2 regions of the Cupriavidus sp. UGS-1 genome follow, and region 2 is predicted to be linked to the other one. Evidence: riboswitches for the same ligand, from Rfam matches in the RefSeq annotation. Region 2 holds a riboswitch; the other holds the start of a gene.
What was found. A riboswitch is a leader RNA that binds a small molecule or an ion and turns the genes downstream of it on or off. The one in region 2 is predicted to bind glycine.
Positions count from the first base shown of each region.

Region 1: linked by a shared signal. The riboswitch ahead of LRR16_RS11720 (D-amino acid dehydrogenase) and the one ahead of gcvT (glycine cleavage system aminomethyltransferase GcvT) in region 2 are both predicted to bind glycine.

Region 1 covers NZ_JAJQJF010000007.1:96,321-105,983, forward strand. Annotated here, with positions in the region: gene fumC (class II fumarate hydratase) at 1-1,153, shown strand, start outside; gene LRR16_RS11715 (diguanylate cyclase) at 1,315-2,301, shown strand; glycine riboswitch at 2,433-2,549, shown strand; gene LRR16_RS11720 (D-amino acid dehydrogenase) at 2,606-3,943, shown strand; gene LRR16_RS11725 (SDR family NAD(P)-dependent oxidoreductase) at 4,465-5,259, opposite strand; gene LRR16_RS11730 (ATP-binding protein) at 5,395-6,810, opposite strand; gene LRR16_RS11735 (response regulator transcription factor) at 6,810-7,553, opposite strand; gene glk (glucokinase) at 7,597-8,571, opposite strand; gene pgl (6-phosphogluconolactonase) at 8,638-9,330, opposite strand; gene zwf (glucose-6-phosphate dehydrogenase) at 9,397-9,663, opposite strand, start outside.
Region 2 covers NZ_JAJQJF010000009.1:86,047-95,709, forward strand. Annotated here, with positions in the region: gene LRR16_RS13705 (response regulator) at 1-37, opposite strand, end outside; gene LRR16_RS13710 (UvrD-helicase domain-containing protein) at 178-2,262, opposite strand; glycine riboswitch at 2,471-2,567, shown strand; glycine riboswitch at 2,589-2,736, shown strand; gene gcvT (glycine cleavage system aminomethyltransferase GcvT) at 2,835-3,962, shown strand; gene gcvH (glycine cleavage system protein GcvH) at 4,068-4,448, shown strand; gene gcvP (aminomethyl-transferring glycine dehydrogenase) at 4,523-7,441, shown strand; gene LRR16_RS13730 (DUF421 domain-containing protein) at 7,562-8,095, shown strand; gene LRR16_RS13735 (L-serine ammonia-lyase) at 8,173-9,549, shown strand; gene LRR16_RS13740 (Rpn family recombination-promoting nuclease/putative transposase) at 9,654-9,663, shown strand, end outside.

The sequences.
Region 1 (9,663 bases), on a different contig from region 2:
CATCGCCGGCCAGTGGCCCGACGAGTTTCCGCTGTCGGTCTGGCAGACCGGCTCGGGCACGCAGACCAACATGAACCTGAACGAGGTGATCGCCAATCGTGCGATCCAGCTGCTCGGCGGCGAGGTCGGCAGCAAGCGTCCGGTTCATCCCAACGACCACGTCAACGCGAGCCAGTCGTCCAACGACAGCTTCCCGACCGCGATGCATATCGCCGCCGCGCGCGCGGTGCAGCGCCAGCTGCTGCCGGCGCTGGAGACGTTGCAGAAGACGCTGGGCAGCAAGGTCGAGGCCTTCGCCGACATCGTCAAGGTGGGCCGCACCCATCTGCAGGATGCGGTGCCGCTGACGCTGGGCCAGGAGTTCTCCGGCTACCAGGCCCAGGTCGCCGATGCGCAGGCGCGGCTGCACCAGGCCGTGCTGCGCGCGATGCCGGTGCCCCAGGGCGGCACCGCGGTCGGCACCGGCCTGAATGCGCCCGCCGGCTTTGCCGCCGCCTTCGCGCGCGCGCTGGCCGACTACACGGGCCTGCCGTTCGAACCGGCGGCCAACCGCTACGCGCTGCAGGCCGCGCACGACGCGCTCGCCGATCTGTCCGGCGCGCTGAACACCACGGCCTCGTCCTTCCTGAAGATCGCGCGCGACTTCATGCTGCTCGGTTCCGGCCCGCGCGCGGGCTTTGCCGAACTGCAGCTCCCGGCAAACGAGCCCGGCTCGTCGATCATGCCGGGCAAAGTCAACCCGACCCAGGCCGAGGCGCTGGCGATGGTCTGCTGCCGCGTGATCGGCAACCACACCACGATCACGCTGGCCAACGGCCTCGGCACGCTGGAGCTGAACGCCTACAAGCCGGTCATCGTGTACAGCCTGCTGCAGTCGGTTACACTGCTGGCCGACGCGGCGGCCAGCTTCGCCGAACACATGGTGGCCGGCGTCGAAGCCGACCGGGCGCGCATCGCCGAGCTGCTCGAGCGATCGCTGATGCCGGTCACCGCGCTGAACCCGCATATCGGCTACGACAAGGCCGCCGAGATCGCCAAGCTGGCCGTGGCCCGCAACCTGTCGCTGCGCGAGGCGGCAATCGCCTCGGGCCATGTCACCGCCGAGCAGTTCGAACAATGGATCGATCTGAAGGGGATGACGCGCGAGGTGTAGCGTCAGCGCACCGGTGCTGGCGGCCACGTCCACGACGGCGCATGCGGCCGCCCACACATTGAACGACCCATCGACCGGCCCCGCGGCACCGCGGCGGCCGGCGACAAACCCGCTCCAGACGGGCCGACGACGATCGGGGTAACAACGATCGCATTGACGAGATGATTCCTGCTCCCATTCCCGCCGATGACCCGCGGCGCCTCGACGCGCTGTATTCGCTGAACCTCCTCGACACCGCCGCCGAAGAGCGCTTCGACCGGCTGACACGCCTGGCCAGGCGGCTGTTCGACGTGCCGATCGCGCTGGTGAGCCTGGTCGACGCCAGGCGGCAATGGTTCAAGTCCTCGTTCGGCCTGGCCGTACGCGAAACGCCGCGCGAGCAATCGTTCTGCGGCCACGCGATCCTGCGCGACGATCTGCTGATCGTGCCCGATGCGCTGCAGGACCAGCGCTTTCACGACAACCCGCTGGTCACGGGCGCGCCCGGCGTGCGCTTCTATGCCGGCTGCCCGCTCGCGGTACGCGGCGGCGCCAAGGTCGGCACGCTGTGCCTGATCGACACCGCGCCGCGCGAGTTCGACAAGGACGACCAGGCGCTGCTGCACGATCTGGGGCGCCTGGCCGAGCAGGAGCTGGAGTCGGCGCAACTGGCGTCGATGGATGACCTGACGATGCTGTCGAACCGGCGCGGCTTTTCGGCGCTGGCGCAGCATGCGCTGGCGGTCTGCCAGCGCCAGCGGATGCCGGCCACGCTGCTGTTCTTCGACATGGATGGCTTCAAGGCCATCAACGACCGCTTCGGCCACGCGGAGGGCGATCTGGCGCTGACCGCCTTTGCCGATCAATTGCGCCAGGCGTTCCGGCAGTCCGACCTGATCGGACGGCTCGGCGGCGACGAGTTCGTCGTGCTGCTGGTCGACGCCTGCGCCGACCAGTGCGACGCGATGCTGGCCCGGCTGCGGCAAGGCGTGGAGGCACACAACGCGCAGAGCCAGCGCGGCTATCGGCTCGACTTCAGCGCCGGCGCGGTCGCGTTCGATCCCGCCCGCCATGCGGGCATCGCCGATCTGCTGGCGCAGGCCGATCAGGCGATGTACGCCAACAAGCAGGCCCGCAAGGCGGGGACGCCGCCCGCCGGGCGTCAGTAACTCGCGTTGCGGCCGCCGCCGCGCCGTGTTACTGTCCGCCCATCCAGGAGAAAGCGAGCCTGCCGCGACAGCGCGGCGGCAGCGCTGCCGAAGGCGTACCCCCGAAACGCTCAGGTACCGAAGACTGGAGACGACAACGAACTGGAGAGCGCCGCCATCATGATTTGACGATGACGGCCGCCGAAGGGGCAAGCCGGGTCCGGGGCGGACGCGGTGAATCTCTCAGGCAAAAGGACAGTGGGGGCAGCCGGGTTGGCATCGACGATGCCGGCCGGCTGCCCCTTTTTGCATCCTGGAGCCTGAAATGAAAGTCATCGTGATGGGAGCCGGCGTGATCGGCGTGGCCTCGGCGTGGTATCTGTCCAAGGCCGGCCACGAGGTCGTGGTGCTCGAGCGCAATGCCGGCGCGGCACGCGAAACCAGCTTCGGCAATGGCGGCCAGATCTCGGTCAGCCATGCCGAGCCCTGGGCCAACCCGTCGGCGCCGCTGAAGCTGCTCAGCTGGCTGGGACGCGAGGACGCGCCGCTGCTGTTCCGCCTGCGCGCCGACCCGGCGCAATGGTCGTGGGGCCTGAAATTCCTGCGCGAATGTCCGGCCCGGCGTTCCACCCGCAACATGATCCAGCTGCTCAATCTCGGCACCTACAGCCGCGCCAGCCTGCAGGCGCTGCGCGCCGAGACCGGCATCGAGTACGACCACCTGACCCACGGCATCCTCCACTTCTATACCAGCCAGAAGGAATTCGACGCGGCGATCGAGCCGGCGCGCATCATGCGCGAGCTCGGCTGCGAGCGCCGCGTGATCGGTCCCGACGAAGTGGTGAAGCTGGAACCCGCGTTGGCGTCGATCGCGCCGCGGCTGGCGGGCGCCACCTACACCAGCGAGGACGAGTCCGGCGACGTGCATCGCTTCACCACCGGACTGGCCGCGCTGTGCGAGGCGCGCGGCGTGCACTTCCGCTATGGCGTGCGCGTGCAGCGGCTGCTGGCCGAAGGCGGCCGCATGCGTGGGGTCGAGATCGCCGACGAGACCGGCGCCTATACCGTCGAGCAGGCGGACGCCTATGTGCTCGCGCTCGGCAGCTTCAGCCCGATGCTGGCGCGTCCGCTGGGCGTCAAGCTCGACATCTATCCGGCCAAGGGTTATTCGGCCACGCTGCCGGTGCTCGATCCCGAGCGCGCGCCGAGCGTCAGCCTGACCGACGACGAGTACAAGCTGGTGTTTTCGCGGCTGGGCGACCGGCTGCGCATCGCCGGCACCGCCGAGCTCAACGGCTATTCGATGGAGCTGAACCCGGTGCGCTGCGAGGCCATCGTGCGGCGTACGCTGGAGATCTTCCCCGGTGTCAGCCGGCCCGAACTGGCGCGCTACTGGACCGGCCTGCGTCCCGCGACGCCGGGCAACGTGCCGTATATCGGCGCGAGCGCGGTGCAGGGGCTGTACCTGAACACCGGCCATGGCACGCTGGGCTGGACGCACGGCTGCGGCTCGGGACGCGCGATCGCCGAACTGATCAGCGGCCGCGTGCCGGAAGTGGACTTCGGCTTTTGCGGTCCGCTGCCGCAGGCGCCACGGATGGCGCCTCCGCTCGCGCCGGTGATTGCCGCGCGCGCCGCCGCATCGGAGCCGGCCGAGGTTTGATATCCGTCTGATACAGGTCTGAAACAACGACACCGGCGCGGCATGGCATCGCCATGCGCGCCGGTGTTTTCGTTTCATCGCTGCCGCGCATGCATGGGCGCCAAAGCGTACCCGTTTCTGCGCACGGCTTTCGGCGCGCGTACCCGTTTCTGCGGGCCGCATTGGCAGCCGACTGGCAGCCGACTGGAGCCGATTGGCGGCCGCATCGACAGCCCCATGGCCAGCCCTACTGCCGGCCCTACTGCCCGCCCAATTGCCGGCCCAGTTGCCGGCACACAGTGCACCTTGCGGACCAAAGCCAGGCCCGGGCACGGCATGAATCGGGCGGGCCATCCGCACCGGGCACGTGCGAATGCGGGGCCGCACCGTACCCGTTTCTGCGTCGTGCGAACGCCGTCCGATGCCGCGTGGCGTGCCGTGCGTACCCGTTTCTGCGTACACAACCTCAGTCGAATCAAGGGTCTCCGATGTCTCGACGTCTCGCCATCGCCGCGCGGATGCCGCCCGCTCGCGCCCCGGCATCAAGCGATGGTATCGACCACGCCGCCGTCGACGCGCAACGCGGCGCCGGTCGTCGCCGATGCCTGCGGCGAACAGACATAGACCACCATGTTGGCGACTTCCTCCACCGTGGCCGCGCGCTGGAGGATCGAGCTGGGCCGATGCGCCTTGACGAACTCGGCGGCCGCTTCCTCGATCGACAGCCCTGCCTTGTCGGCATCCTCGCGCAGCATCTCGCGCAGGCCGTCGGACAGCGTTGGCCCTGGCAATACCGCGTTGACCGTGACGCCGGTACCGGTCAGCCGTTTGGCGAGGCCGCGCGACACCGCCAGCTGCGCGGTCTTCGAGAAGCCGTAGTGGATCATGTCCTCCGGCGTGTTCAGCGCAGACTCCGACGAGATGAAGACCACGCGGCCCCAGCCGTTGGCCGCCATCGCGGCCGTATACGCCCGCGCCAGCCGCACGCCGGACATCACGTTGACATCGAAGATGCGGGCCCAGTCCTCGTCGCTCAGTTCGTAGAAATCGCGCGGACCGTAGATGCCGGCGTTGTTCACCAGAATGTCGACCGCCGGCTCCGCGGCCACGATCGCATCGCACCCGTGGGCGCTGCCCACGTCGGCCGCGACGCCGCGCACCGTGGCGCCCGGCACCTCGCGCACCACGTCCGCGATGGCGCCTTCGACGGTGTCCTGCTTGCGGCCATTGACGATGACCGCCGCGCCGCTGCGCGCCAGCCCGATGGCGATGGCCAGCCCGATGCCGGCTGTCGAGGCGGTGACCAGCGCGGTCTTGCCGGTGAGATCGATTTGCATGGGTACCTCCTGAAGCGGGGTGAGATCAGCGAAGGGGACGCAAAGGTTCGGAAAGTCCGAAAGGGTCGGTCAAGCGAGTACGCAGAAACGGGTACGCTTTTCGACAAGAACGTGGCGGCGCGTGAAGGCAGCGGCCTAATCGCGGCCCGTGCCTGACGCGTTGGCGGCCTCGGGAAACACCACCCGCACGCGCAGCCCCGGCTCGTTATCCTCGAGCGACAGCGTGGCGCGATGCACCTGGGCGATCTCGTCGACGATGGCCAGGCCCAGGCCGCTGCCGCCGCTCGGCGCATCGGGCAAGCGATAGAAGCGGTCCAGCACGCGGGCGCGCTGTTCGGGCGGGATGCCGGGACCGTTGTCGGCGACGATCAGCGCGACCCGGCCCGCGTCGCCGCGCTGCACGCGCACGTCGACCTTGCCGCCGGCCGGCACATAACGCAGCGCGTTGTCGATCAGATTGGTCAGCAGGATGCGCAGCGCGTCGGCATCGCCCTGCACGGTCAGCCCGGCCGCGTCTCCAGCGCCAGCATCGCCAGCCTGGCGACCATTGCCACCATCGTCGCCGTCGCCGCTGGCGTCGAGCCCCAGGTCGATATTCCGGTCCAGCGCGGCCTGCGTCATCTCGCCGACCACGGCCGCGGCCAGTTCGCGCAAGGCGACCGGCTGCTGGCCCGCGACGGCCGCGCCCGGCTCGTGACGCGCCAGCGTCAATAACTGCGTCACCAGATGCGTCAGCCGCTCGAGGCCGTCGCGCAGATTGCCCACTGCCTCGCGGCGCGCCGGCTCGCTGTCGGCGCGTTCGACCAGCTGCGCCTGCAGCTGCAGCGCCGTCAGCGGCGTGCGCAGCGCGTGCGCGGCATCGGCGATGAACGCGCGCTGCGTGTCGATCGCGTCGGAGAGCCGCGCCAGCAGCAGGTTCAGCGCCTCGGTCAGCGGCGCGATCTCGGCCGGCATCTCGGCGACCGCCAGCGGCGACAGCGCGTTGGCATCGCGTTTGCCGACCTGCCGCGCGATCTCGCGCACCGGCCGCAGCCCGCGGCCGACCGCGAGCCAGACCATCCAGCCGAGCAGCGGCAGCAGCAACAGCAGCGGCGCGACCGTGCGCAGCGCCATCCGTGCCGCCACTTCGCGGCGCGCGCTCATCGGCTGCGCGATCTGCACCACCGCCGGCCCAAGCTGCACGCTGTAAATGCGGAACTCGCCGTCGTCGGTGCGGACGTTGGAGAAACCCAGCTCGGCGCGCGGCGGCAGCGACGGCCGCGAGTGCGACAGATAGAGGCTGCGGCCGGTACCGTCCCAGATATGGATCACCACATCCTCGTCGGAGCGAAACAGATTGTCGGTGCCGGGCGGCAGCGGCGGCGACAGCGACGGCAGCGCCGGGCCGCTGAACTGGCTCGGCAGCGCAAGCGCGACCTGGCGCATCTGGTAGTCGAACAGCGCGTTGGCCTCCTGCCGCGCCTGGCCGTAGATCAGCGCGGTGGCGGCGGCGATGCCGGCCAGCAGGCCGAGGGCGAGCCACCACAGCAGGGTCCGCTGGATCGATCGCATCAGCGCACGCCCCCTGCCGCGGGATCGGCGCCACCTGGCTCGGCGCTCTCCTCGAGCTTCGGACAGACATAACCGACGCCGCGGATATTGCGGATCAAACCCTGGCCGAACTTCTTGCGCAGCGCGTGGATATAGACCTCGACCGTATTGCTGCCGACCTCGTCGTCCCAGCCGTACAACTTCTCCTGCAGCTGCGGCACCGACCAGACCTTGCCGGGCCGGGCCAGCAACGCCGCCAGCAGCGCGTATTCGCGCGCCGACAGATGGACCGGCTCGCCGGCCAGCGTGACTTCGCGCGTGGCCGGATTGAGCACGATCGCGCCATAGCGGACCAGCGGCTCGGCCCGGCCCTGCGCGCGTCGCGAGAGCGCATGGATGCGCGCCACCAGCTCCTGCAGGTCGAACGGCTTGACCAGATAGTCGTCCGCACCGGCGTTCAGGCCGGCGACCCGATCGGCGACCGCATCGCGCGCGGTCAGGATCAGCACCGGCGTGGCGACGCCGCGCGCGCGCATGCCGGCCAGCACGTCGAGTCCCGAACGGCGCGGCAGGCCGAGATCGAGCAGCACCAGATCGTGCTGCCCTTCGGCGGCGCCGCCGGCGGCGATGCCGGGCGGCTGCGTGGCGGCCGACAGGCCGGCCTCGCCATCGCGCACCCAGTCCACCGCGAAGCCTTCCTGCCGCAGCGCGAGCCGCACGGAATCGCCGATCATCGTGTCGTCTTCGATCAGCAGCACGCGCATCGCTTCGCTCCGTTGGTTCGCAATCCGCAAGGCCCGCGGCGGCTCATCGCCGATCGACCGCTTCGGCCAGCGCGTGTGCCAGCCCCGGCAGCGCGGGAAACTGCGCGGTGATCACCTGCACCGGCACCGGTTCCAGAAACGCGCGCATGCGTCCCTTGTCGATGAAGCGCGCATTGAAGCTCGACGCCGCCAGCGCCTCAACGAAGCGCGGCACGATGCCGCCGCCGATATAGACACCACCGCGCGCGCCAAGGATCAGCGTCACATCGGCCGCGACCGAACCGAGCAGGCCGCAGAACACGGCCAGCGCACGCTGGCATAGCGCGTCGCCGCGCTGCAGGGCACCCTCGGTGACCTCCGCCGCGGTCAGCGGCACGCGCACGGGCGTACCCGTTTCTGCGGCGAGCGCGGCATGCGTGTGCGACAGCCCCATGCCCGACAGCAGCCGTTCGGCCGACACGCGGCCGTGGTCACGATGCGCGGCATGCCAGGCGATCCACTCGTCGTCGGTGGCCGGCATCAGTTCGATATGCCCGCCCTCTCCGGCCAGCGCCACCGGCGCGGCACCGTGGCGGCCGGGGATCAGCCCCGACACGCCGAGCCCGGTGCCGGGGCCGATCAAGGCCAGCGGCGAGCCGGCGGCGGGCGTGCCGGCGCGCACCGGCGCCAGTTCGCTGGGCCGCAGATACGGCAGCGCCAGTGCCAGCGCGGTGAAGTCGTTCAGCGCCAGCAGCGTCTCCAGGCCCAGCGCCTGGCGCACCGCCTCGATCGAGAAGGCCCAGGCATGGTTGGTCAGCTTGACGCGATCGCCAGTGACCGGATTGGCGAGACCGATCGCCGCGTGGCGGGGTTGCGGGCCGGATAGCTGCGACAGGTATTGCCGCATCGCCGCCTCCAGCGACGGATAGTCGGCGACCTTCAGCGCGGTGACCGGTCCGATCGCATCGGGCGCGGTCTGCAGGGCGAAGCGGACATTGGTGCCGCCGACATCGGCGAGCAGGCGTGGGTAGGTAGTCATCGCAAGGCGGGAAACATCGGGCAAAATTCGGGCGCTCGTGGCAACGCGCGCACTGCAGCGAATACGTCAGGCGGAGAACACGTCGAAGCCATGACGATGCCGGCTGGCCACAAGTCCCACCGGCAACGCAGGCCCCGGCTCCTGCAGCGCGCGTTCGAATACGGCGGCCTTGGTCGCCCTGGCAAATGCCAGGAAGACGCGCTCGGTCGCCAGCAACGCGGCCAGGTTCAGCGTCACGCGCGCATGCGGCGCGCTGGCCGGGCGCGTCACCACATAGCAAGGCGTATCGCCATTGAGCGCTTCGCCGAGCTCCGGCGCATCGGCGAACAGCGAGGCGGTATGGCCGTCCTCGCCCATGCCGAGCACCGCCACGTCGGGCTGGCGAAACGCGGCATTGAGTGCGCCATTGAGGCGCACCACCGCCCGCGCGGGCTCGGACGCCTCGAGCGCATCGGCGATCAGTGGCACGAAGCTGGCCGCGGCGGCGGCATCGCGCAGCAGGTGTTCCTGCACCAGCCGCGCATTGCTGTCCTCGTGCCCGGGCGGCACCGCGCGCTCGTCGACCAGCGTGATCGTGACCGCGTCCCAGCGCACCGGCCGATAGCGCAGCCGCTCGAACATCGGCACCGGCGAACGCCCCCCCGAGACGGCAAGCACCGCGTGTCCGCGGTCCTGAATGGCAAGGTCGAGCGCGTGGCTGATGGAGGCAGCCAGCGCTTCGGCCTGGTCCAGCGGCGAAGGATGTTCGAAGCGGCGCATGGCGATTTCCCGGATGTGGATTCGTTGCAGCGGACCGGCGGGGCGAACCGGTGGGTAGGCGGAACGTCAGACCTCCTCGTGCCACAGCGCGCCGTCGCGCGACAGCAGCGCGGACGAGGCCGCCGGCCCCCAGGTGCCCGCGGTATAGGGCTTGGGCGGCAGCGAGCTCTCCGCCCAGGTGTCGATGATCGGCTCGACCCAGCGCCATGCCTGCACCTGTTCGTCGCGGCGCACGAACAGGCCCAGCCGTCCGCGTATCACGTCGAGCAGCAGGCGTTCGTAGGCGCCCGCGCGGCGCACCTTGAACGAGTTGGCGAAGTCCAGGTCCAGCGA
Region 2 (9,663 bases):
TTGCCGCGGGCGCGGCATCGGGAAGACTCAGGTCCATCGAGGAGGAAGGGAAGAAGCGGTGTGCCGCGGCGCCGAGCGGCCTCGGCGATCCGGCACTGTAGCAGCCCGATGTTGCAGGCCCTTGGCCGCTTTGTATCGGCGCTGATACGAAAGGCCTCGCGTACCCGGCGCTGCGCTTCAGCCGGCCGCGGCCTTGGTGCCGAGCAGCGCCTTCAGTCCCGCCAGCCGGTCCTTCGGGCTCATCGCCGGCGTCTCGTCCTTCGGTGCCGGGGCTTCCTCGAGCTTCATCTCGCCGATGAAGCGCGACGGCTGGCACGAGTAGGTGTCGCGCGCGCGCTTGCGCTTCTTGCACCAGCTGATATGCAGGCTGCGCTGCGCGCGCGTGATGCCGACATACATCAGGCGCCGCTCCTCCTCGATCTTCTCGTCGCTCAGGTCCTCGTCCTCGCGGCAATGCGGCAGGATGCCCTCCTCCACGCCGACCAGGAACACGTGCGGATATTCGAGGCCCTTGGACGCGTGCAGCGTCGACAGCCGCACTGCATCCGGATCCTCCTCGCGGCCCTCGAGCATGCTCATCAGCGCGACCGTCTGCGTCAGCTCCAGCAGGTTCTTGCCTTCGTCGCCGAAGCCGTCGGCGGTGTCGAAGCCGGTCGCCTCGCCGTCCGCGGCCTCCGGCTTGGTGCCCTTGCGCTTGAGCCAGTCGAGGAATTCCAGCGTATTGGTCCATTTGGCCTGGGCCTGGCGCTCGTCGAAGGTGTCGTACAGATAGGCTTCGTAGTGGATGCCTTCCATCAGATCGTCGAGCACCTCGGTGGCCGGATCGCGCGCGGCACGGTCGGCCAGCCGCACCATCGCCTCGCAGAAGGTGCGCAGCGGCTCGAGCTGGCGCGGCTGCAGCTTGCCTTCGATGCCGCCCATCATCGCCGCCTCGAACAGCGACACCTTGGCCTGCCCGGCGAAGGTGCCCAGCACCTCCAGCGTGGTATTGCCGACCCCGCGCCGCGGCGTGGTGACCGCGCGGATAAAGGCCGGATCGTCGTCGGGATTGGCGATCAGCCGCAGATAGGCACAGATGTCCTTGATCTCGGCCTTGTCGAAGAAGCTCTGCCCGCCGGACAGCACATACGGGATGCGCTCGCGGCGCAGGATCTGCTCGAACAGCCGCGCCTGGTGGTTGCCGCGATAGAGGATCGCGTAGTCGCGGAACTGCGCGCGCCGCTCGAACTTGTGCGCCGACAGCTTGAACACCACCGACTCGGCCTCGTGCTCCTCGTCGTTCATCGGCGTCACGGTGATCGGGTCCCCCATGCCGTGCTCGCTCCACAGCGTCTTGTCGAACAGCTTGGGGTTGTTGGCGATCACCGCATTGGCGGCCTGCAGGATGCGCACCGTGGAGCGATAGTTCTGCTCGAGCTTGATGACCTTCAGGTTCGGGAAGTCGGTCTGCAGCAGGCGCAGATTGTCCAGCGTGGCGCCGCGCCAGCCGTAGATCGCCTGGTCGTCGTCGCCGACCGCGGTGAAGGCGGGCGCGCGCAGATGCGAGCCGCCGGCCAGCAGCTTCAGCAGCTGGTACTGGCAGGCGTTGGTGTCCTGGTATTCGTCGACGAGGAAGTAGCGCAGCCGGTTCTGCCACTTGAGCCGCACGGTTTCGTCGCGTGCGAACAGCTCGGCCGGCAGCCGGATCAGGTCGTCGAAGTCGACCGCCTGGTACGCCGCCAGCGTGGCGACATAGTTGCGGTAGATCAGCGCGGCCTGGTGCTGGTCGGCGTCGGTGGCCTCGGCGATCGCGGTCTCGGGATCGACCATGCCGTTCTTCCACAGCGAGATCGTGCTCTGCACGCTGCGGATCAGCTTCTTGTCAGTGGTGGCCAGCTGCTCCTGGATCAGGCCGAAGCAGTCATCGGCGTCCATGATCGAGAACTGCGGCTTCAGGCCCAGGTGCTCGGCCTCGGCGCGCAGGATCTGCACGCCCAGCGAGTGGAAGGTGCAGACGGTCAGCTGGCGCAGCGGGATGCGCTTGCCGTCCCGGGTCTTGCCCTCCATCAGCTTGGCGATCCGCTCCTGCATTTCCTTGGCGGCCTTGTTGGTGAAGGTCACCGCGGCGATGTGGCGGGGCTCGAAGCCCTTGTCCTCGATCAGATGCGCAATCTTCTGCGTGATCACCCGGGTCTTGCCCGAACCCGCGCCGGCGAGCACCAGGCAGGGGCCGTCCAGATAGCGGACGGCTTCGGATTGGGCGGCGTTCAGTCCGTGGGTCATCGGTCGGGGGCGGAGGTCGGGTACGGCTGGAGGCCGGGCCGCATCGCAAGGGAGGCGGGCCGCAGGCGCGACGCGTTTGGGCACGGGTCGCGGATGGATCAAAGCGGGCGATGTTAACACGGGGGCGGGTCCGGCCGAGCCACCGGAACCGTGGCCTGCAACGCGCCGCTCTCGCGTTGACAGCCGGCAGGCCTGCGGTTAGAGTCGCGCCATCCGTCCGGGAGAGCGCGCGACAGACCATTCACTCGCGCCGCCGAAGGGGAATCACCCGAAAACTCTCAGGCACCATGGACCGGGCGGATCGGCATGCAGCATGCACACGATGTATGCCGAACTCTGGAGAGCGACACCCGCCATTCATCGATTGAATGATGAGCGTGTCCACCGAAGGGGCGCACGGCGGGGCCGGCGGGTTCGAAGCGAACCGCAGGACCAGTCCGTAATCTCTCAGGTATCGAGGACAGAGGGGGTCATCCGTCGCGACGGTTCCAACGAGCCGCGCGACGGATGACCCTTTTTTGTTTGGCGCGCCGCGCGCGCCGGACCGAACGATGCCACGCTCCGAGGAATCCATGACGCTCCAGGCCACCCCGCTCAACGCCATCCACCGCGCCCTCGGCGCCCGCATGGTCGATTTCGGCGGATGGGACATGCCGGTCAACTACGGCTCGCAGATCGAAGAACACCATGCGGTGCGCAGCGATGCGGGCATGTTCGACGTTTCGCACATGTGCGTCGTCGACCTCGCCGGACCCAATACCCGCGCCTTCCTGCGCGGACTGCTCGCCAACAACGTCGACAAGCTGCAAACCCCGGGCAAGGCGCTGTATTCCTGCATGCTCGACCCGAATGGCGGTGTGATCGACGACCTGATCGTCTATTTCTTCGCCGAGGACCGCTTCCGCCTGGTGGTCAACGCCAGCACCGCGACCGGCGACATCGACTGGATCCGCCAGCGCAATGCCGACACCGGCGCCGGCGTGACCATTACTCCCCGTCGCACCGACAACGCCTCCGATAATGCCGCACCGCTGGCCATCGTCGCCGTGCAGGGCCCGAACGCGCGCGCCAAGGTGTGGGCGGCCTTCCCGTCGACCCAGCCCAGCGAGGCGCTCAAGCCGTTCAACGCGATGGTCGTCGAAGACGCCGCGATCGGCGAAATCATGGTGGCCCGCACCGGCTACACCGGCGAGGACGGCTTCGAGCTGGTGGTGCCGGCCGACAACGTCGCCGCGGTCTGGGAAAAGCTGCATGCCGCCGGCGTGCGTCCGGCCGGGCTCGGCGCGCGCGACACGCTGCGGCTCGAAGCCGGCATGAACCTGTACGGCCAGGACATGGACATCCACACCTCCCCGCTCGACGCCGGCCTGGCCTGGACCGTCGACCTGCAAAGCGAGCGCGATTTCGTCGGCAAGGCCGCGCTGGTGGCCAACGGCCAGCGCCAGCAGTTTGCCGGCCTGATCCTGCGCGACAAGGGCGGCGTGCTGCGCGCGCACCAGACCGTGCTGACCGCCGCCGGCGAGGGCGAAACCACCTCGGGCACCTTCAGCCCGACCCTGTCCCAATCGATCGCCTTCGCGCGCCTGCCCAAGGATGTGGCGCTCGGCAGCGAAGTCCAGGTGCTGATCCGCGACCGCAAACTGACTGCGACTGTGGTTAAACTGCCGTTTGTGCGCAATGGCAAGGCACTCGTGAGCTGACGGCTCACTGCGGACATCGTCCACCCGGTCACGCTGCGCCCCGCGGCCCCTTTCACCGATGGCACGCGGCGGCGCGACACAAGAATCTGAAATTGGAGAATCTCGATGAATTTCCCCGCTGACCTGAAGTACACCGAGTCGCACGAATGGGTGCGCGTCGAAACCGACGGCACGCTGACGATCGGCATCACCGATCACGCACAGGATGCGCTCGGCGACATCGTCTTCCTCGAACTGCCCGAGGTCGGCAAGACGGTCGGCGCCGGTGACGCGCTGGCCGTGGTCGAATCGGTCAAGGCCGCGTCGGACATCTACGCGCCGGTGGCCGGTGAAGTGGTCGCCGTCAACGACGCCGTCAAGGACGCGCCCGAGAGCGTCAACGCCAACGCCTTCGATGCCTGGCTGTTCAAGATCAAGCCGGCCAACGGCGACGACGTCAACGGCCTGATGACGGCCGACGCCTACAAGGCCAGCGTCGGCGCCTGAGCCCGGCGCCCCGCCCGCGGCGCCGAGGCATGGCTGACCACCATGCCCCGGCCCGCCTCTCCGAGTCACTTGCCATGAACGCTCCCCTGCCCATGAACGCCGCTCAATCCGCTCGCCCTTCGCTGGCCGAACTCGAAGCTCGCGACGCCTTCTCCCACCGCCATATCGGTCCCGACGCCGCCGAACAGCAGCACATGCTGAAGGTGCTGGGCTACGACAGCCGCGCCGCGCTGATGGACGCCATCATCCCGGCCGCGATCCGCCGCAGCGACGGCATGCCGCTGGGCGAATTCACCGAGCCGCTGACCGAGGAAGCCGCGCTGGCCAAGCTGCGCGGCATCGCCGGCAAGAACAAGGTGTTCAAGAGCTTCATCGGCCAGGGCTACTACAACACGCTGACGCCGGGCGTGATCCTGCGCAACATCTTCGAAAACCCGGCCTGGTACACCGCCTACACGCCGTACCAGCCGGAGATCTCGCAGGGCCGCCTGGAGGCGATGCTGAACTTCCAGCAGATGGTCACCGACCTGACGGGCCTCGATATCGCCAATGCGTCGATGCTCGACGAAGGCACGGCCGCGGCCGAGGCGATGACGCTGCTGCAGCGCGTGAACAAGCACGCATCGAATACCTTCTACGTGGCCGACGACGTGTTGCCGCAGACGATCGAAGTGGTGCGCACGCGCGCGCTGCCGCTCGGCATCGAGGTCAAGGTCGGTCCCGCCGCCGACGCGGCGCAGGCGCACGCGTTCGGCGTGCTGCTGCAATACCCGGGCGTCAACGGCGACGTGGCGGACTACCGCGCGATCGCCGATGCGGTCCACGCGGCCGGCGGCCTGGTGGTCGCCGCGGCCGACCTGCTGGCGCTGACGCTGCTCACCGCGCCGGGCGAATGGGGTGCGGACGTGGCGGTCGGCAATTCGCAGCGCTTCGGTGTGCCGCTGGGCTTCGGCGGCCCGCACGCCGGCTATATGGCCGTCAAGGACGCCTACAAGCGTTCGATGCCGGGCCGCCTGGTCGGCGTCACCGTCGACGCGCAGGGCAACAAGGCGTACCGGCTGGCGCTGCAGACACGTGAGCAGCATATCCGCCGCGAGAAGGCGACCTCGAACATCTGTACCGCGCAGGTGCTGCTGGCGGTCATGGCGTCGATGTACGCGGTCTACCACGGGCCGCAGGGCCTGAAGCGGATCGCGCAGCGCGTGCATCGGCTGACCGCGACGCTGGCCGGCGGCCTGCAGGCGCTGGGCTACGCCCGCACCAACCAGACCTTCTTCGACACGCTGACGATCGAGACTGGTGCCGCCACCGAGGCGATCCACGCCGCGGCCGCCGCGCGCCAGATCAATCTGCGCCGCGCCGGCGCCACGCAGGTCGGCATCTCGCTGGACGAGACCACCAGCCGCGACGATGTGGTCGCGCTGTGGGAGATCTTCGCGCAGGGCAAGCCGGTGCCGGCCTTCGACGCACTGGAAGCCGCGGCCGATGATGGCTATCCGGCGGCGCTGTCGCGCCAGAGCGCCTACCTCACGCACCCGGTCTTCAACACCCACCATGCCGAGCACGAGATGCTGCGCTACCTGCGCATGCTGGCCGACAAGGATCTGGCGCTCGACCGCACGATGATCCCGCTGGGCTCCTGCACGATGAAGCTCAACGCGACCAGCGAGATGATCCCGGTCACCTGGCCCGAGTTCTCGAGCATCCATCCGTTCGCGCCGGACGACCAGACCGTCGGCTACCGCGAGATGATCGCCCAGCTCGAGGCGATGCTGTGCGCGGCCACTGGCTACGCCGCCGTCAGCCTGCAGCCCAACGCCGGCTCGCAAGGCGAATACGCCGGCCTGCAGATCATCCACGCCTACCATGCGAGCCGCGGCGAGAGCCATCGCAACATCTGCCTGATCCCGTCGTCGGCGCACGGCACCAACCCGGCGTCCGCGCAGATGGCCGGCATGCAGGTGGTGGTCGTGGCCTGCGACGAGGACGGCAACGTCGACCTGGCCGATCTGGAGAAGAAGGCCGCGCAGCATGGCAAGAACCTGGCGGCGATCATGATCACCTACCCGTCCACGCACGGCGTGTTCGAGGAAGGCGTGCAGCGCATCTGCGAGATCGTCCACAGCCACGGCGGCCAGGTCTATGTCGACGGCGCCAACATGAACGCGATGGTCGGCACCGCCGCGCCGGGGCAGTTCGGCGGCGACGTGTCGCACCTGAACCTGCACAAGACCTTCTGCATCCCGCACGGCGGCGGCGGCCCGGGCGTCGGTCCGGTTGCGGTCGGCGCGCACCTGGCCCCGTTCCTGCCGAATCACACCAGCACCGGCTATCGCCGCGCCGATGACGGCATCGGCGCCATCTCTGCCGCGCCCTACGGCTCGGCCAGCATCCTGCCGATCTCGTGGATGTATATCGCGATGATGGGCGCGCGCGGACTGACCGCCGCCACCGAGAACGCGATCCTGGCGGCCAACTACGTCGCCAAGCGGCTGTCGGACTACTACCCGGTGCTGTACACCGGCGGCAACGGCCATATCGCGCACGAGTGCATTCTCGACCTGCGTCCGATCCAGAAAGCGACCGGCATCAGCAACGAGGATGTCGCCAAGCGGCTGATGGACTATGGCTTCCATGCGCCGACGATGAGCTTCCCGGTGCCCGGCACGCTGATGATCGAGCCGACCGAGAGCGAGGCGCTGCACGAGCTGGACCGCTTCATCGACGCGATGATCGCGATCCGCAAGGAAATCGCGCGCGTCGAGGACGGCAGCTTCGACCGCGAGGACAACCCGCTGAAGAACGCGCCTCACACCGCGGCGGTCATCACCGCCAACGAGTGGAATCACAAGTACACGCGTGAGGAAGCCGCCTATCCGGTAGCCTCGCTGCGGACGCAGAAGTACTGGCCGCCGGTCGGCCGGGCCGACAACGTCTACGGCGATCGCAACCTGTTCTGCTCCTGCGTGCCGATGAGCGCGTACGAGGAGTAAGCGGGCACGCTTCCTGCTGCATTTCGCACGGCGGCTTGTTGCCGCGCGCACGCTGGACGGCGTGCGGCCTTTCTGGTTCCGGCCTCCGGGCCGGAACCATCATCGGTAAGGAGACTGTCGATGTGGGAAATGAGCGCGCCGTGGTGGGAATTCATTGTCCGAGGGCTGATCGTTTATTTCGCCCTTCTGATCATGATGCGGTTGGGTGGCAAGCGGCAGATCGGACAGATGACACCGTTCGATCTGATCCTGCTGCTGATCCTGTCCGAGGGCGTGCAGAACGCCATGGTCGGCGATGACAAGTCGGTCTCCGCGGGCCTGATCCTCGCCGCGACGCTGATCGGCATCAACGTGCTGGTCAGCTGGCTCAGTTGGCGCAGCCGCAAGTTCGAGTACGCGGTCGAGGGCCATCCGCAACTGCTGATCCGCCATGGCAAGGTGATCGACGAGGTCATGCATGGCGCGCGGCTGACCAGCGACGACCTGATGAAGGTACTGCGGCGCGAGGGATGCGCGAGCCTGGACGACGTCTATATCGCGATCCTGGAAAACGACGGCGCGATCAGCGTGCTCAAGCGCAAGGAACTGCCGGAGGAACCGCCCGGCCCCGGCGTCTCCCTGTGGGAGCGCCCCGAGGACGATCGGCCGGTCTAGCCCGGTCTGTTCCGGTCCAACCGGAGGGCGGGCCGCGGCGCGGGCCGGCACACCGCCGCAAACGATAGGAGACCAACGTGGCTGTCAGCGTTTTCGACCTGTTCAAGGTCGGCATCGGGCCATCGAGCTCGCATACGGTGGGACCGATGCGTGCGGCCGGCATGTTCGCGCACGGACTGGAGCGCGACGGCCTGCTGCCGCAAGTGGCCAGCGTGCGGGTCGAACTGTACGGCTCGCTTGGCGCGACCGGCAAGGGACACGGCACCGACAAGGGCGTGATCCTCGGCCTGCTCGGCGAGGCGCCGGACACCATCGATCCGGACACCATCGACGCCAGGCTGGCCCAGCTGCGCGCGTCGCGCACGCTGGCGCTGCTCGGCAAGCATCCGATTCCCTTCGTCGAGAAGGAACACATTGCGTTCTACCGGCGCGAGGCGATGGCCGAGCATCCGAACGGCATGAAATTCCATGCCTTCGATGCCGCCGGCGCAACGCTGCGCGAGGGCCGCTATCTGTCGGTCGGCGGCGGCTTCGTCGTCAGCGCCGGCGCCGCCAACACGCAGGTGCTCGAAGCGGACCGGCAACTGCCGCATCCGTTCCGCAGCGGCCGCGCGATGCTCGACATGGCGAACAGCACCGGCAAGTCGATTGCGCAGCTGATGCTCGAGAACGAATGCACGTGGCGCAGCGAAGCCGACGTGCGCGCGGGCCTGCTGCATATCTGGCAGGTGATGCAGGCCTGCGTCGCGCGCGGCTGCCGCACCGATGGCGAGCTGCCCGGTCCGTTCAAGGTCAAGCGGCGTGCGCCCGAGCTGCACCGCAATCTGACCGAGCGCGCCGAACGGACGCTGTCGGACCCGCTGTCGGTGATGGACTGGGTCAATCTCTATGCGATGGCCGTCAACGAGGAAAATGCGGCCGGTGGCCGCGTGGTGACCGCGCCGACCAACGGCGCGGCGGGCATCATCCCGGCCGTGCTGCATTACTACGATCGCTTCGTGCCCGGCGCGAACGAGCGCGGCGTCATCGACTTCCTGCTGACGGCCGGCGCGATCGGCCTGCTGTACAAGCTGAACGCGTCGATCTCCGGCGCCGAAGTGGGCTGCCAGGGCGAGGTCGGCGTCGCGTGTTCGATGGCCGCCGGCGCGCTGGCCGCGGTGCTTGGCGGCACGCCGGAACAGGTGGAGAATGCCGCGGAGATCGGCATGGAACACAACCTCGGCCTGACCTGCGATCCGGTCGGCGGGCTGGTGCAGATTCCCTGCATCGAACGCAATGCGATGGCCTCGGTCAAGGCCGTCAACGCGGCGCGCATGGCGCTGCGCGGCGACGGCAATCACTATGTCTCGCTCGATTCGGTGATCAAGACCATGCGCGAAACCGGCGCCGACATGAAGACCAAATACAAGGAAACGGCGCGCGGCGGACTCGCGGTCAATATCGTCGAGTGCTGACCCTCGGCCTGCTGTTCGAACACTAAAGTAGCACGCACTTTTGTGGAATCCCGCGCCTCCCTGGCGCGGCATTCTCTCGGCTCCGCCACTGCGATGCGTGTGCCATGCCGAACC